Regions from separate parts of the Nonomuraea sp. LPB2021202275-12-8 genome, predicted to be linked through region 2. Evidence: predicted binding sites of a transcription regulator. Region 2 holds the regulator's gene; the other holds the start of a gene.
The links. The regulator HrcA, encoded in region 2, represses chaperone genes, less so after heat shock. The targets are predictions, from matches to a motif close to TTGGCACTCTCNNNNNGAGAGTGCCAA.
Positions count from the first base shown of each region.

Region 1 (8,553 bases), on a different contig from region 2:
TTAAGCCTGGGTTACGCAACGGAACAGCGCAACGTGAAAACGTGCAATTGCACGAAGTTGCACTCCGCCCTGACGAGTCCCGTGCAAGGAGCGGACAAGTGCGTAATGCCGGGTTATCCTCGCGGCACGCCGTGTCCCCCCTACGGAGCCCGTCAACATGCGCAACGAGCAGCAGACCATGCCCGATCCGCTGGAGACGCTGGGCCTGGCCCCCACCCAGACCGCCCTTTACACCGCGGTGCTGCGGCTGCATCGGGCCACCCGCACCGAGCTCGCCGAGGCCATGGACGGTCCGGAGGACAAGGTCGGCCGCCAGCTCGACGACCTAGTCAGGCTCGGCGTGGTGGACGAGCAGTCCGGCGAGTATCTCGCCAGGCATCCGGCGGCCGCGCTCGGCCGGCTGATCGCCGAGCGCCTGGACCGGCTGGCCGAGGAGAGCCGCAGGATCGACTCGGCGCTCGGCTCGATCCGCGGTCTGGTCCGCGACTACGACGCCGGCCGCGACTACCAGAGCGGCCCCTTCCCGGTGGAGCTGGTGAGCGGGGCCGACGTGCTGTACGAGAGCGTCGTGGGCATGGCGGTGCAGGCGCCGCCGATGACGCTGCTGAGCGCCATCCCGGACCAGCGCACGATGATCGACTTCGCCCGCAAGTTCGCCGATCCGTGGATCGACGCGCAGCAACGCAAGCTGCTGCGCGTGCGGGTGGTCATCCCGGTCGGCACCCTGACGCTGCCCGGCGTGCGCGACCAGCTCACCCGCCTGGTCGAGGCCGGCGGCCGGGTGCGCACGCTGGACCGGGTGCCGAGCTGGTTCGTGGCGGCGGGGCCCGACGCGGCCGGCCTGCCGGCGCTGTGGGGCGGCAACCTGCCCGACCACGCCTACAACTTCTACCTGATGCGCACCCCCATCGTGGTCGGCATGCTCCACTCCCTGTTCGACGAGCTGTGGGGGCGCGCCATGCCCCTGCCGTGGCTGCCCCGGGGGCGCGAGGGCGGCGGCATGGTGCAGGTGCTGCGGCTGGCCGCGCAGGGCATGTGCGACGACTCCATAGCCCGCCACCTCGGCGTGTCGGTCCGTACGGTGCGGGCGAGATTCGCCGACGCCATGACCGAGCTGGGCGCCCAATCACGCTTTCACGCAGGTGTGGAGGCCGCGCGACGCGGATGGCTGGGCTAATGGCCACCGCTCGCGCCGCATCGGTCATATGGTGGGAAGGTGCTGGAAGACGTCCCCCGCGACCCGTTCGCGGACGATCCTAACGACCCTTCCTCAGCGATGGGCGAGCTCGACGACGCCGAGCCGCTGACCGCCGCCGAGCGCGATGAGGCGATCACCGACCTGGCCGACGTCGAGGTCTTTCGCTCCCTGCTGGAGCCACAGGGGGTGCTGGGCCTCGTGCTCGACTGCCCGGAATGCGGCGAGCAGCACTTCTTCGACTGGGACCTGCTGCGCGGCAATCTGCGCCAGATGATCGAGCTGGGCCAGCCCCAGGTGCACGAGCCGGCCTTCGAACCGGATCCGGCCGACTACGTCAGCTGGGAGTACGCCAGAGGCTACGTCGACGGCGTCATCGACACCGAGGAGCGCCGCTGATCGAGCACGTCACCGAGGAGGACAGCGAGCACCCGAGCCGCGGAATCTCCGCAGTCGGGCAGCTCTCCCGCGGCGAGCGCGTCGAGCAGCGCGTCGCTCTCTTCCTCTGGCGTCAAGCCGACTCCAGCTCGGCCATCTGCCTCAGCCTGGCGAGCGCCCGATGCTGGGCGACCCTGACGGCTCCTGGTGACATGCCGAGTACATTACCGGTCTCCTCGGCCGACAGTCCCGACACCACCCGCAACAGCAGCAACTCCCGCTGATTCGGCGGCAGGCGGGCGAGCAGCCGGCGTGCGTGCTCCACCTCGATGTAGCGGACCACCGTCTCCTCCGGCCCGGGCCCGTCGTCGGGCCCGTCCGGCAGATCCTGAGTGGGTACGGCCGAGCGTACGGAGCTCCGCAGCGCATCGGCCACCTTGTGCGAGGCGATCCCGAACACGAAGGAGGCGAACGGCCTCCCCATGTCCCTGTATCGCGGCAGCGCGGACAGGACCGCGATGCACACCTCCTGGGCGACGTCATCGGCAATGTGATATTGCCCGGTAACCCTGCCCAGCCTGGCGCGGCAATACCGCACCACCATCGGACGCAACTCGCCGAGCAAGGATTCGATCGCACTGCGATCTCCTTGCACAGCGAGGCTCGTTAGTTCCCTTAGGTCGGAGTCATCCGTCCGTGCCGGAAGTCTCGACGCGAGCCTTACCCCAATTTTGGCGTCGGCGACGCTTCCCTCGCTCACGTTAGGCATGATGCCCGCACTGATCGGGCCTGTCGTCATGGCGAACGGCTACGGATTGGTCACATTGAAGAGACGATAACGGTCAGTAATCGCCCGACAACACTAAGCCTTAATGCCTGGCGACATATTTCACCTGATAACCCGAAATGCACGACATTCGTCAGACGTGGACGCTTAACACCCACTCCAGGTTTACTCAAATAAACATGCATTCTCTCCCCAAGTTCCCCCACAACACAACAACCCAGCGCCACGTGACATACCGCCGCCGCCCCAGCCGGCCAACGAACAGACCCACCGCCCCGCGGCCCCTCGGAACACCGGCGGACCTTGTACGCCCACTCAGCGCCCCTCGGGTGGAGATGAGAACCTCTTCGACGGCGCTTCTCGGGGGAGGAGGAGAGAACCTCTCGGCAGCGCCCCGGCGACGGGCCCTCCACACGAGCCACACCCCGCCCCAGGCACAGGACTCCCCCCGCCAGGGGGACGAGCCCATCGGCGTGGACACGGCCCACACCTCGCCCCGGCGACGGTAAAGCAGGCGCCGTTACGGCGGCCCGCCACGTGCGGGTCAGAGGGCGTCACCCTGGAGGCCCCGAGCCACGGTCGGCGGGCGGTCCAACTTGGCCGTGCCGTAAAGAAAGACAGTCCCCCGACGGCGGGAGAGCCCGTCACTCACGCGAGGCATCCCCACGCGGAGGACTCCACTACCCACACCAGGCGGGACTCCGCCACCCACACCAGGCATCCCCCAACGGGAGATCTCACCGCTCATGCGGAGGGGCGCCGGTGAGGCGGACATCATGGAAAACACGCACGGCCCGCACCAGTGGCCGGAAGACCACGGGTGCGGGCCGTGCGAAAAAGCGTGCCGAAAGGCGATCGACCTAGTGGCCGTGGCCGTGGCCGTGACCCTGGCCGGCGGCGGCAGCCTCTTCCTCGGGCTTGTCCACCACGAGAACCTCGGTGGTGAGCAGCATGCCCGCGATGGAGGCGGCGTTCTGCACGGCGGAGCGGGTGACCTTGACCGGGTCGATGACGCCCTGGGCGAGCAGGTCGCCGTACTCGCCGGTGGCGGCGTTGAGCCCGTTGCCGGCCGACAGCTCGGCGATCTTGTGCGTGACCACGTAGCCCTCGAGGCCGGCGTTCTCGGCGATCCAGCGGGCCGGCTCGGCCAGCGAGCGGCGGACGATGCCGACGCCGGTGGCCTCGTCGCCCGTGAGGCCGAGGTCGTCGAGCTCCTTGGAGACGTGGATCAGCGCGGAGCCGCCGCCGGAGACGATGCCCTCCTCGATCGCGGCGCGCGTCGCGGAGATCGCGTCCTCGAGGCGGTGCTTCTTCTCCTTGAGCTCCACCTCGGTGGCCGCGCCGACGCGCAGCACGCACACGCCGCCGGCGAGCTTGGCCAGGCGCTCCTGGAGCTTCTCGCGGTCCCAGTCGGAGTCGGACTGCTCGATCGCGAGCTTGATCTCCTTGACCCGGTCCTCGATGGCCTTGGCGTCACCGGCGCCGTCGACGATGGTCGTGGCGTCCTTGGTGACGACGATGCGACGAGCGGTGCCGAGCACCTCCAGGCCGACGTTCTCCAGCTTGAGGCCGACCTCTTCGCTGACGACCTGGCCACCGGTGAGGATGGCGATGTCCTGCAGCATGGCCTTGCGGCGGTCGCCGAAGCCCGGAGCCTTGACGGCGACGGAGGTGAAGGTGCCGCGGATCTTGTTGGTGACCAGGACGGCCAGGGCTTCGCCCTCGACGTCCTCGGCGACCACCAGCAGCGGCTTCTTGGTCTGCGCGATCTGCTCCAGCAGCGGCAGGAAGTCCGCGATGGAGGCGATCTTGCCCTGGGTGAGCAGGATGTAGGCGTCCTCCAGGACGGCCTCCATGCGCTCGGGGTCGGTCACCATGTAGGCCGACAGGTAGCCCTTGTCGAACTGGAGACCCTCGGTGAACTCGAGCTCCATGCCCATGGCGTTGGACTCTTCGACGGTGAGCACACCGTCCTTGCCGACCTTGTCGAACGCCTCGGCGATCAGGTCGCCGATCTGCGCGTCCTGCGCGGAGATCGTCGCGACGTTGGCGATCTCCTTCTTGTCCTCGACGGGGCGGGCGCTGGCCAGGAGCTTGTCGCTGACCGCCTTGGCCGCCTTGTCGATGCCACGCTTGAGCGACAGCGGCGAGGCGCCGGCGGCCACGTTGCGCAGGCCCTCGCGGACCATCGCCTGGGCCAGGACGGTCGCGGTGGTGGTGCCGTCGCCCGCGATGTCGTTGGTCTTGGTGGCAACTTCCTTGGCGAGCTGGGCGCCGAGGTTCTCGTAACGCTCCTCCAGCTCGATCTCACGAGCGATGGTCACGCCGTCGTTCGTGATCGTCGGAGCACCGAACTTCTTGTCGATGACGACGTTGCGGCCACGGGGGCCGAGGGTAACCTTTACGGCGTCCGCGAGGGCGTTCACGCCACGCTCGAGTGCGCGGCGAGCGTTCTCGTCGAATTCCAGGATCTTCGCCATTTTGCTGAGAGTCCTCTCCTGGCGTCGAAGGCCCCGGTCGCGCTAAGCGCCCGGGGCCACGACACAACCGGCTTACTTCTCGATGATCGCGAGAACGTCGCGGGCGGAGAGCACGAGGTACTCCTCGCCGCCGTACTTGACCTCGGTGCCGCCGTACTTGCTGTAGAGGACGATGTCGCCCTCACTGACGTCGAGCGGAATCCGCTTGTCGCCGTCCTCGTCCCAGTTGCCAGGGCCTACCGCGAGGACCTTGCCCTCTTGCGGCTTCTCCTTGGCGGTGTCTGGAATGACCAGGCCGGAAGCGGTGGTCTGCTCTGCCTCAAGCGGCTGAACCACAATGCGGTCGCCGAGCGGCTTAACGGGAACCTTGGTGGCGGTCGTCACGATCGGACCTCCCCTTCAGATTTGAATGATCTAGAAGAGGCGACCAGCGGGGCCTGCCGTCGCGGGTGCCAGACCTGCCTCGTCGCACGTTGGCACTCTCAAGGGGAGAGTGCCAACAGGAAACATATGCAAGAGGGGCTTGACAGTCAACACGAACGCGTCTGCTGTGAGCGATCAGGCAGTGATGAGACGTCCCCCGAGGTAGCCCCAGGATGCAGATGCACCTGGAGTCCCAGCCTAGGGCCATCGGCGCGGGGTCTCTCCGGCGGCCGCGCCAGCACGCCGCCGTAAGTGGGAAGAGCTTTCTTTACGGCGCGGCGGGAGCACCACGACCCGCCGTGCCGCGCCCCAGCCGGATGGCGGCCTACCACCTGGCCGGGCGATCGGCCAGGGGCGCTAACGTCGTACACCGTGGACCTGGACGCCTTCCTGGAGCTGTTGACGCCGCGCGGCCTGCGGGCGCTCGGCGAGGCCGAGGAGCTCGCGGGCGCCGACCCGGTGGCCGCCGCCACGAGGATGCGCAGGACCTACGACGCCGGCCTCACCTCGGCCGCGCTCACCCAGGCGGGACTCAGGGAACGGGCCCGGGCCAAGTTCGGCGCGGACGCCGGCCGGATGTACTTCACCCCACACGGGCTGGAGCAGGCGACCCGCGCCGAGGTCGCCGAGCACCGCGCCCGCCGCCTGGCAGCGCGGCCAGGCCTCCGGGTGGCCGATGCGTGCTGCGGCATCGGCGGTGACCTCGTGGCGCTGGCCCGCGCCGGCTGCACCGTGGACGCCGTGGACACCGATCCGCTGACCGTCGCCGTCGCCAGGGCCAACGCCGAGGCGCTCGGCCTCGCCGACCTGGTCACGGTCAGGCGGGCGGACGCCGCCACGGTGCGGCCACAGGACTACGACGTGCTGTTCGCCGACCCGGCGCGGCGCACGTCCAGGGGCAGGACGTTCGACCCCATGGCCTACTCCCCGCCGTGGCCGGTGGTGCTGGACCTGGTGTCCAGGGCGCGGCGGGCCTGCCTCAAGGTCGCCCCCGGGATCCCGTACGAGTTCATCCCCGAGGGCGCCGAGGCCGAGTGGGTCTCGTACAAGGGCGAGGTGAAGGAGGCCACCCTCTGGACCGGCCGGACACCACGGCAGGACGTCGGCGAAGCGGACGCGAGCGGGCCGGCGGGCGGCGGGACGGATGGCGACGGGCGGATCGGCAGGCGGGCCACGCTGCTGCCCGGCCCGCACACTCTCGCCGCCACCGGCGTGCGGGCGTCCACGGGCCCGGTCGGGCGCTACGTGTACGAGCCCGACGGGGCCGCCGTCAGGGCGCATCTCGTCGGCGAGGTGGCCGAGATGGTGCACGGCCGGCTGCCCGATCCGATGATCGCCTACATCTCCGGCGACGAGCCGGTCGACACCCCCTGGGCCGCGCGCTACGAGGTGGACGAGGTGCTGCCGTTCTCGCTCAAGCGGCTCCGCGCCGCACTCCGCGAGCGGCGAATCGGAAATGTCACCATTAAAAAGCGCGGCTCGGCAGTGGACATCGAACGCCTCCGCAGCGACCTCCGACTTTCCGGCGACAAATCCGCCGTAATAATCCTGACCAGGATTATGGACAAGCCGTCGATCCTCATCTGCCACCCACCCCACCTGCATGAATGACAAAGTCGGGCGATCCATCTATAAGCACGACGTTTTCCTTCGCCCCTGACGGACCTTGATCGAAAGGCTAAGGTGGCGGGCGGGAGTTCTCCCCCTATTGCGGTGAGCCGTGTTCTCCTTCTTCCATTTGCAAACCGGACCTATCCCACCGCTACGCGGCAGACCGTCGACGAGCGAAGGAGCCTTTCGGTGGATCATTCGAACCACACCACCCTTTTGCAGGCAGGCGGCCAGACCGCCATCTCCGACAGGATGCGGGAGCTGCTGGCGCGCGCCGCCCAGGATCACGTGTACGAGCAGCGCACGCAGGGAGCCGTCCTCGACGAGATCCGCCAGCGGCTTGAGGGCATGGAGTGGCTCCTTCGCGAGGTGCGCGAGCGCGAGCTCGGCGGCCTCAGCGGCACCCTTGAGACGGTGAGCGGGCGCCTCGACGACATCGCGGCCAAACCGCCGATGTGGGCCGAGGGGCTGGCCCAGCACGTGGAGGCGGTCCGCGACCACGTCGACGCCGTCGGCGAGCAGATCGGCGACGTGGACTCCCGGGTGGAGTCGGTCAACCAGCGCGTGCACCCGGTCCTGGAGCTGCCGAAGCTGCGTGCCGACCTCGGCACCGTGTGCGAGGGCGTCGAGGAGACGCTCAGCCGGCTGCAGTCAGTGCTCGACGTCACCGACGGCATGACCAAGCGGATGGGGGACTTCACCACCAAGCTGGCCCAGGTCAGCGCCGGCATGGAGGTCGCCGCCGGCCGTTTCAACCGGATCGACAAGTCGCTGGCCGAGCTCAACGCCCGCACCGACCGCGTCGAGGGGGTCGTGCTGGATCTGTCGGACGGCTTCGACGAGCGGCTGGCCGCCACCGCCCAGCAGCTCACCACCTCGATAGACCAGGTGAACGTCAAGGTCGACGCCGTCGAGCAGCGTCTCGGCGGCCGGCTGGACGACACCGAGAAGTCCCTCACCTCCAGGCTCGACGACTCCGAGCAGCGCCTCGCAGGCCGTGTGCACGACCTCACCGGCCGCTTCGACGGCGTCGACAGCCGGGCGGACCGGATCGACGGCCGGCTCGTCGCCATCGACTCGCGCCTGGCCAGCGTCGACAGCCGCTTCGAGACCGCCGGGGAGTCGCTGACCGGCATCGGCGCCCGCCTGGAGGACCTCGACGGCAGGGTGGGAGTCGTGGACTCGCGGCTGAACGGGTTCGACACCCGCCTCACGACCGTGGACGGCCGCCTCACCACCGTGCACGGCGAGCTGAGCGGCCACGACGGGCGCTTCGACACGCTCGACGAGCACCTGGTCGCCGCCGACCGCCGCCTGACGGAGGCCGCCGCCCGCGACGACGACCGCTTCAACGACCTCGACACCAACCTGAAGTCGCTCGACGAGCGGCTGGTGGCGGCCGAGGAGCACCTGATCACCCGCGTCGACGGCCTCGACGCCCATCTGACGGGCCTCACCACGCGCTCCGAGCAGGCCGGGGAGACTCTGGAGTCCGTCGGCCGCCACCTGAGCCGGCTCCCCGAGACGCTGGCCATCGACGAGCGCCTCGGCGAGCTGCTCGAGTCTCACCAGGCCGACCAGGTGGAGCGCCTGTCCTCGGCGGCGGCCGCGCTCACCGAGATCGTCAGCTCCCGTCCCGACCGCGAGGAACTGGCCGAGACGGTCTCGGGCATCGTCGA
Region 1 is NZ_JBAHWD010000024.1:50,884-59,436, reverse strand. Features, by position in the region: gene V5E28_RS33550 (helix-turn-helix transcriptional regulator) at 158-1,177, shown strand; gene V5E28_RS33545 (DUF5319 domain-containing protein) at 1,217-1,594, shown strand; gene V5E28_RS33540 (hypothetical protein) at 1,555-1,710, opposite strand; gene V5E28_RS33535 (sigma-70 family RNA polymerase sigma factor) at 1,707-2,342, opposite strand; gene groL (chaperonin GroEL) at 3,221-4,840, opposite strand; gene groES (co-chaperone GroES) at 4,913-5,224, opposite strand; gene V5E28_RS33520 (class I SAM-dependent methyltransferase) at 5,636-6,874, shown strand; gene V5E28_RS33515 (hypothetical protein) at 7,064-8,553, shown strand, end outside.
Region 1: groES (co-chaperone GroES) is a predicted target of HrcA. The motif match lies at 5,314-5,340, and genes of this name have one in related genera.

Region 2 (8,553 bases):
CGTCACCTCGGGCAGATGGAAGCGGCGCGCCTGCTTGCCCGCTTCGCGCGCCGTCGACCGCCACCGGTGCAGCGCCTTGGCGACCTTGTCGCCCTTCCACTGGGTGATGCTCCGCGAGGCCGCCCACGGCACGATCACGTCCACGCCCGCCTCGGTCATCATCTCCACGGCCAGCTCGCCCCTGTCGCCCTTCGGCAACCCCTGGACGACGACCAGCCTGGGCTGCGGGGCCGCGACCTCGTACCGCGCCAGCACGTCCAGCGTGAGCGCGTCCTTGCGCACCTCCCGCACCACGCACTCGGCCACCGAGCCCGCCCCGTCGGTCAGGTCGACCCGCTCGCCCTCCCGCAGGCGCCGGGCCGCGGCGGCGTGCCGCCCCTCGGGCCCGTCGAGCACCAGCTCGGACCCGCTCAGATCCGCCGCGAGGAACACCGGAACCGTCACCCCAGGCACTCCAGATTCTTGACGTTATGCAGCCAAGCGAACACGTAGCGCAATATCGTGTCACGTGCAGTCGCACTTTCCTGAGTCACTTTACGAGGGGTCAGCGCGATGACCGTCTCCCGCCGGCTCCCCTGGCCGCCGCCCGTCAGGGCGCGCCTCGCCCTGCCGCTGGCCGTCTCGACGCTCCTGCTGATAGCCGGCCTGGGAGCGGGCGCCGCGGACCGGTGGCGCACCAGGGATGAGGCCGCCGCGACCGCCCGCCACGCCGGCCGGGTGCTCGCCACGCAGGAGCTGATCCACTCGCTCCAGCGCGAGCGCGGCCTCACCGTGGGACTGCTCGCCGGTGACACCCGGTTCGCGGCCGAGCTGGACTCCGGACGCCGCGCCACGGACCGGGCCAGGGCCAGGCTCGACGCGCTGACACCCGGCGTGCGCGACCCGCTCGCGGGCCTGCGGGCGGCGCGCTCCGGCACCGCCACCGCGCAGACGGCCTTCGCCTCGTTCACGGGGGCGATCTCGGCCCTGCTGGACGCCTCCGCCGCCGGGCCGGGGCGCGGCGATCCGGCGCTGGCGCGCGGACTGCAGGCGCTGGAGGCCATCAGCAGAGCCAAGGAGGAGGCCTGCCAGGAGCGAGCCACCATCACGGGGGCGTTCGCGGCGGGCTCGTTCACCCCTGAGAGCCACCTCGGCCTCCTCCAGATGCGCGCCGCCAAGGCGGACGCCTTCGCCAGGTTCGAGCGGCTGGCCACCCCGGCGGGCAAGGCGGCCCTGGCCGGCGCCCAGCACAGCGGCCGGACGGCCCGGGTCGCCGCGATGGAGCTGGAGGCCGTCGAGGGCGGCACGGCGCTGTCGGTGAGCCCACGTGCCTGGCATACCGCGACCACCGCCTACGACGACGCCCTGAGGAGCGTGCAGCAGTCGGTGACGGAGGAGGTGCGCGCGCTGGCCCTGGCGGCCGAGGAGCGCGGCACCCGGCACCTGACCGTGCTCGGCTCGCTGGGGGCCGCGCTGGTCCTGGGCATGCTCGTGCTCGGCGCGCTCACCGCCCGCTCGATCCTGCGCCCCCTGCGGCGCCTGGCCGGCCAGGCGGGCGAGCTGGCCGACCACGTCGCCCGCGTCGAGGACGGCCTCCCGCCGTCCGGCGACCCTCCCGCCGGCCCCGGCGTCCCCGCGCTGCCCTGGGCCGGCCGCCGCGACGACGAGTTCGCGGAGGTGGCCGGCGCGCTCGGCGACATGCACCGCAGCGCCGTACGGATGGCGGCCGAGCGGACGGCACTGCGGCGCGACACCACCGAGTCGCTGGTCGACCTCGGCGTGCGCCACCGCAACCTGGTGCACCGCCAGCTCAGCTTCATCAGCGTGCTGCAGCGCAACGAGTCCGACCCCGCCACCCTGGCCAGGCTCTGCGAGCTGGACCGCCTGACGAGCCGCATGCGCCGCAACGCCGAGAGCCTGCTGGTCCTGGCCGGCAAGCGGGGACCGCGCCGCTCGTCGGAGCCCGTCCCGGTGGCCGACGTGCTGCGCCTGGCCCTGACCGAGGTCGAGGACCACCACCGGGTCACGCTGCGCGTGGTGGACGGCGCGCCGCTCAGGGGCGCGGTCGTGGCCGAGGTGGCCCACCTGCTGGCCGAGCTGGTGGAGAACGCGCTGACCTTCTCGCCACCCGATTCGCAGGTGGAGGTGTGGGCACGCGCCGACGACGGCGAGTGCCGCATCACCATCACCGATCACGGCGTCGGCATGACCACCGAGGAGCTGGCCACGTCCAACGCCCGGCTACGCGGCGAGGAGAGCTTCCTGGTGGCCCCCACCCGGTGCCTGGGCCACCACGTGGTGGGCAGGCTGGCCGAGCGGCTCGGCGTCAGGGTGTGGCTGCACGAGTCGCTCCGCTGCGGCGTCACCGCGCGGGTGGCGCTCCCGGAGGAGCTGATGGCGGTGGCGCCGCGGCCCGAGCAGCCGCCAGAGCTGCTCGGCGGCCTCAGCGCCCGTTGAAGGCGTCGCGCAGCCGCGAGAAGAAGCCCTGCTGGCCCGGGGCGAACTTGCCCGGCGGGCGCTCCTCGCCGCGCAGCTTGGCCAGCTCGCGCAGCAGCTCCTCCTGGGCGGTGTCGAGGCGGTGCGGGGTCTCGACGTTCACGTGGATGAGCAGGTCGCCCCGGCCCGTCTCGTTGAGCCGCTGCACGCCGCGCCCGTACATGGTGATGACCTGGCCCGACTGCGTGCCCGGCCGGACGTCGATCTCCTCGGCGCCGTCGAGCGTCTCGACGGTGAGGATGGTGCCGAGCGCGGCGGCCGTCATCGGGATCTGGACGGTGCAGTGGAGGTCGTCGCCGCGCCGTTCGTAGATCTCGTGCGGGCGCTCGACGATCTCCAGGAAGAGGTCTCCGGGCGGGCCGCCGCCGGGGCCGACCTCGCCCTCGCCGGCGAGCTGGATGTGGGTGCCGTCCTCGACGCCCGCGGGGATGCGCACCTTGATCGTGCGGCGGGTGCGCACCCGGCCGTCGCCGGAGCACTCCTGGCACGGGTGGCGGATGATGCTGCCGAAGCCGCCGCACTGCGGGCATGGCCGCGAGGTCATGACCTGGCCCAGGAACGACCGGGTGACCTGCGAGATCTCACCGCGGCCGTTGCACATGTCACAGGTGTCGGGGTGGGTGCCCGGCGCCGCGCCGGCGCCCTGGCACACCTCGCACATCACGGCCGTGTCGACGACCAGCTCGCGGGTGGTGCCGAACGCGGTCTCGCGCAGGTCGAGCTCGACCCGGATGGTCGCGTTGCGGCCCCTGCGGGCGCGGCTTCGCGGACCGCGCGCGCCGGCGGCGGTGCCGAAGAAGGCGTCCATGATGTCGCTGAACGGGAACCCCGCGCCGAAGCCGCCGGCGCCGGCCGCCGCGCCCGCGCCGCCGAACGGGTCGCCGCCCAGGTCGTACATCTGGCGCTTGCTCGGATCCGACAGCACCTCGTAGGCCTGCGTGATCTCCTTGAACCGCTCTTGGGTGGCGGGATCGGGATTCACGTCAGGGTGCAGCTCGCGAGCCAGCCGGCGATAGGCCTTCTTGATCTCGTCCTGACTGGCGTCACGGCGCACCCCGAGGGTGGCGTAGTAGTCGCTGTTTGCCACTTATCGACCTCTTAAGATGCAGCCAGGATCTGGCTGACGTAGCGTGCCACCGCGCGCACGGCGCCCATCGTCACGGGGTAGTCCATCCTCGTGGGACCCAGCACGCCGAGCCGGGCCAGTTGGTTGTCGCCTGAACCGTATCCCGTTGCGACGATGGACGTGCCGCGGAGTCCGGTGTAGGCGTTCTCCGATCCGATGCGCACGGTGAGCGCGGACGGGGTGTCTGTGGATGTCTCGCCGAGCAGCCGCATGAGCACGACCTGCTCCTCCAGCGCCTCGAGCACGTCGCGCAGCCCGACGCTGAAGCCGGCTCCGGCGAGGTTGGCGGCACCGGCGAAGACGATCTTCTCGTCGTGGCGCTCGACGAGCGTTTCGAGGAGGACGGACAGGATCGTCGCCACGGCGGGACGATCCTCGGCCGGCAGCCGCTCGGGCAGGTCGGCCACCAGGTCGGGCACGTTGCCCAGCCCGCAGCCGTCGAGACAGCTGTTGAGCACCGCGCGCAGGTGCGCGATGCGGGTGTCCTCCACCACTTCGGGCAGCTCGATCACGCGCTGCTCGACGCGGCCGGTGTTGGTGATCAGCACCAGCATGACGCGCCGCTCGGTGAGCGGCACGAGCTCGACGTGACGCACCGTGGAGCGGGTCAGCGTCGGATACTGCACGACGGCGACCTGCCTGGTCAGCTGCGCGAGCAGCCGCACCGTGCGGGTCACCACGTCGTCGAGGTCCACCGCGCCCGCCAGGAAGGTCTCGATCGCCCTGCGCTCGGCTCCGGACAGCGGCTTGATCTGGGAGAGCCTGTCCACGAACAGGCGATATCCCTTGTCCGTCGGCACCCGCCCGGCGCTGGTGTGCGGCTGGGTGATGTACCCCTCCTCCTCCAGCGCGGCCATGTCGTTTCTGACCGTCGCCGGCGAGACCTTCAGGTTGTGACGCTCGGCGAGCGCCTTGGAGCCCACCGGTTCGTTGGTCGACACGTAATCTTCGACAATGGCGCGAAGCACCGCGAGTTTACGATCGTCGAGCACGTGCGCACCTCCTACCGCTGCCTTACGGGAAACGCCAGGTCTAGCACTCTGTGTTCCCGAGTGCCAAGTGTACGGCTCTCACTCACAAGGTGCGATAACGCCGTGGGCTCACCGCTGCTGGCGTGCGTGAATAACAAGCCTCACACTTGCCGACATGACCGACAAATCACACCCTCCGCCATACGGTCCCCCGTCAGAGCCGGGGCATTCCTCCGACGAGCCACCACAATCCTCCCCGTACGGCCCGCCACCGCAGGGACAGCCCGACCAGTACGGCCCACCACCGCAAGGACAGCCGCAGCCGTACGGTCAGCCACCCCCGCACGGGCAGCCGCCACCGTACGGGCCACCACCCCAGTACGGCCCACCACCGCAGTACGCGCAACCCCCTCAATACGCGCAACCACCGCAGTACGGCCAGGGACCACCGCAGTACGGCCAGGCACCGCTGTTCGACCAGAGCGGACCCCAGCAGTACGGCCAGAGCGGGCCCCAACAGAGCGGACCCCAGCAGTACGGCCAGAGCGGGCCCCAGCAGAGCGGGCCCCAGCAGTACGGCCAGCCCGCCTTCGACCAGCCTGCCTTCGACCAGCCTGCCTTCGACCAGTTCGGCCAACCGTTCCAGCCGCCGTTCGCGCCGCCCGTGGACCCGAAGGCGGTCAGGCCCCGGTTGCGGTGGATCGGCGTCGCCTGGGGGCTCGCCGTCGCGTGCATCGTCGCAGGCGTGATCCTCTCCGTCAGCGGTTTGGTCAACAGTGTGGAGAGCGTGGCGCCGACCAAGACCTTCACCGCCGGCGAGCGGGCCGTCGTGTCGCTCGACCCGGCCGACGCCCCCGTCGTCTACCTCGCCAGCGACACGCGGGTGCACTACCAGTGCCAGATCTCCGGCGGCCCCGGCCGGGCCACCCTGTTGCCGGTGTCCGGCACGCAGAACCTCACGCTGGAGGGCACGAAGTGGCAGCAGGTCCTGCGAATCAACGCGCCCGCCGCGGGCGACTACCAACTCACCTGCATCACCCAGGAGCAGGCGGACGTGCGGTTCGGCGTCGGCCGTGACGTGACCGCCGCCGTGGGCGGGGTCCTGGGCGGGGTGGCGTTGCTGGTGCTCGTCCCCGGAGTCTGCGTGCTCGCCGCGATCATCGTGACGATCGTGGTGCTGGTACGCCGCAGCAGCCACCGGAAGCGCCTTGCAGTCAGAGGGTGATTTGCTACGGTCCCCGTGTGTACGAGGGTGATGTTCTCGCGGGAAACTGGCGGCGCCCGGGCAAGGGCAAGATTCCCCAGGTGCCGGCCGAGCCGGATCTGGTCGTGGAAGACGCCGACAGCGGCTTCTGCGGCGCCGTGGTGGCCTGCGACAAGGAGGCGGTCACCCTGGAGGACCGCTTCGGCAGGCGCCGGCTGTTCCCGCTCGAGCCCGCCGCGTTCCGGCTGGAGGGCAAGGTCGTGACGCTGGTACGGCCACAGGCCGCCACGGCGCGGGCCCCGAGGCGCAGCGCGTCCGGCTCGATCGCCGTGGAGGGGCTGCGCGCCAGGGTGGCCAGGCAGAGCCGCATCTATGTCGAAGGCGTGCACGATGCCGCGCTGGTGGAGAAGATCTGGGGCCACGACCTGCGCGTCGAGGGCGTCGTGGTCGAGTATCTGGAGGGCGTGGACGATCTGCCGGAGATCGTCGACGAGTTCGCGCCCGAGCCGGGTCGCCGGCTCGGCGTCCTCGTCGACCACCTGGTGGCGGGCTCCAAGGAGAGCCGCATCGCCGCCCGGGTGACCTCTCCGCACGTGCTCGTGGTCGGTCACCCGTTCATCGACATCTGGCAGGCGGTCAAGCCGTCCTCGGTCGGGATCCCGGCCTGGCCGGACGTGCCGCGAGGGGTGCCGTGGAAGGAAGGCGTGATCGCCGCGCTGGGCTGGCGCGTGGAGCCGGCCGACGCGTGGCGGCGCATCCTCGGCGCCGTCTCCAGCTACGCGGACCTGGAGCCCGAACTCCTCGGCCGGGTAGAGGAACTCATCGACTTCGTAACGGAGGCATCATGAGCCAGGACCCGCACCCCCCACCGGACGACGACGCGACGGTCCGCATCCCCGGCGCCCGTTCCTCGGGCCGGCAGGACCCCGCCCCGCCCGACCCCGGCCTCCAGCCCGGCTCCACCGCCGAGCAGCCCGGCTCCACCGCCGAGCCCGACCCGGACACCCAGCCGGGCCAAAATCCCCAGCCTGACCCGGATGCCCAGCCGGGCCCGGTTCCCCAGCCCACCTCGGGCGCCCAGCCCACTTCGGGCGCCCAGCCCACCTCGGGCGCGCAGCCCACTCCCGCAGCCCACCCCGACCATGGCGATCGGCCCGGTCCTGGCGGCCAGTCCGGTCCTCAGCCCGAGCACAGTCCGCAGGGTGGCCGGGCAGACCAACCCGAGCCAAGCGCCCACCCCACCCCAGGCCCCGCCCCTCAGCCGGGCTCCCAGCCCGAATCCCAACCCGGCTCCCCGTACAACCCACAGCCCGACTCTCAGCCCGGCCCCGACTCTGAGTCACAGCCCCGCCATCAGTACGACCCACAGCCCGGCCCCCAGCCCGAGTCGCGGCCCGGCTTCCCGTACACCCCTCAGCCCCCGCAGTACGGCTTCCAGCCTGGGCAGGAGCCTCAGCCCGGTTACGGCTACGGTCAGCCACCGCCGCCGCCCGGGTACGCCCCACCGCCGCCCGGATACGCGCCGCCGCCCGGATACGCACCACCACCCGGATACGCGCCGCCGCCGGGGTACGCGGGTCCGCCGCAACGTCAGCCGCACACACCCGGCAGGTACGGCCCGCGTCCGGGTAGCGACGACACCACCATGGCCATGGTGGCGCACCTGCTCGGCCTGCTCATCTCGTGGGTCGGCCCGCTGGTCCTCTACCTGGTGAAGAAGGACGAGTCCCCGTATGTCAGGGACCAGGCGGCCGAGGCGCTCAACTTCCAGATCACCGTGTTCATCGGCTACATGGTGGCCGGCGTCCTGGCGATCGTCCTGATCGGGTTCCTGCTGATCCCGGTCGTCTGGGTCGTGTCGCTGATCTTCCAGATCCAGGCCGCCATAGCCGCCAACCAGGGCGCGAACTACCGCTACCCGGTCAGCATCCGGCTGATCAGCTGAGCAGGTCGCGCACCAGCGCGTCGGCGAGCAGCCGCCCGCGCAGGGTGAGCACCATCAGGCCGGTCTTGAACGCCTCCGGCTCCAGCAGCCCCTCGGCCAGGGCCGCGGCGACTCGCGTGCGCGCCCGAGGGGCGACGTCGGCGAGCGGGTAACCGGATGACAGCCTGAGCTCCAGCATGAGGCGCTCGGTGACGCGGTCGTCGGCGGTCAGTTCCTCGCGGGCGTGCGCGGGCGAGACGCCCTCGGCGAGGCGCTGGGCGTAGGGGGCGGGGTGTTTGACGTTCCACCAGCGGGTGCCGCCGACGTGGCTGTGCGCGCCGGGGCCGACGGCCCACCAGTCGCCGCCGGTCCAGTAGAGCAGGTTGTGGCGGCAGCGGGCGTCGTCGGAGGTGGCCCAGTTGGACACCTCGTACCAGCGGAATCCGGCCTCGGCCAGCATCGCGTCGGCGATCAGGTAGCGGTCGGCGGCCACGTCGTCGTCGGGCATCGGCAGCTCGCCGCGGCGGATCCTGGCCGACAGCCGAGTGCCCTCCTCGACGATGAGCGAGTAGGCCGAGACATGGTCGGGCTCGGCGGCGACCGCGGCCGCCAGCGAGGCGCGCCAGTCGTCGTCGGACTCTCCCGGCGTGCTGTAGATCAGGTCGAGGTTGACGTGCTCGAACCCGGCCTTGCGCGCCTCCAGCACGGCCTGCGCGGCCCTGCCCGGCGTGTGCTGGCGGTCGAGCACCTTCAGCACGTGCTCGCGGGCGCTCTGCATGCCGAAGCTGACCCGGTTGAAGCCGCCTGCGCGGAGTCTTTCCAGATAGTGCGGATCGACGGACTCGGGGTTCGC
Region 2 is NZ_JBAHWD010000001.1:655,687-664,239, forward strand. Features, by position in the region: gene V5E28_RS03120 (16S rRNA (uracil(1498)-N(3))-methyltransferase) at 1-444, opposite strand, end outside; gene V5E28_RS03125 (sensor histidine kinase) at 553-2,436, shown strand; gene dnaJ (molecular chaperone DnaJ) at 2,423-3,562, opposite strand; gene hrcA (heat-inducible transcriptional repressor HrcA) at 3,574-4,593, opposite strand; gene V5E28_RS03140 (hypothetical protein) at 4,787-5,209, opposite strand; gene V5E28_RS03145 (hypothetical protein) at 5,237-5,797, shown strand; gene V5E28_RS03150 (DUF3097 domain-containing protein) at 5,815-6,624, shown strand; gene V5E28_RS03155 (DUF4870 domain-containing protein) at 6,621-7,721, shown strand; gene hemW (radical SAM family heme chaperone HemW) at 7,714-8,553, opposite strand, start outside.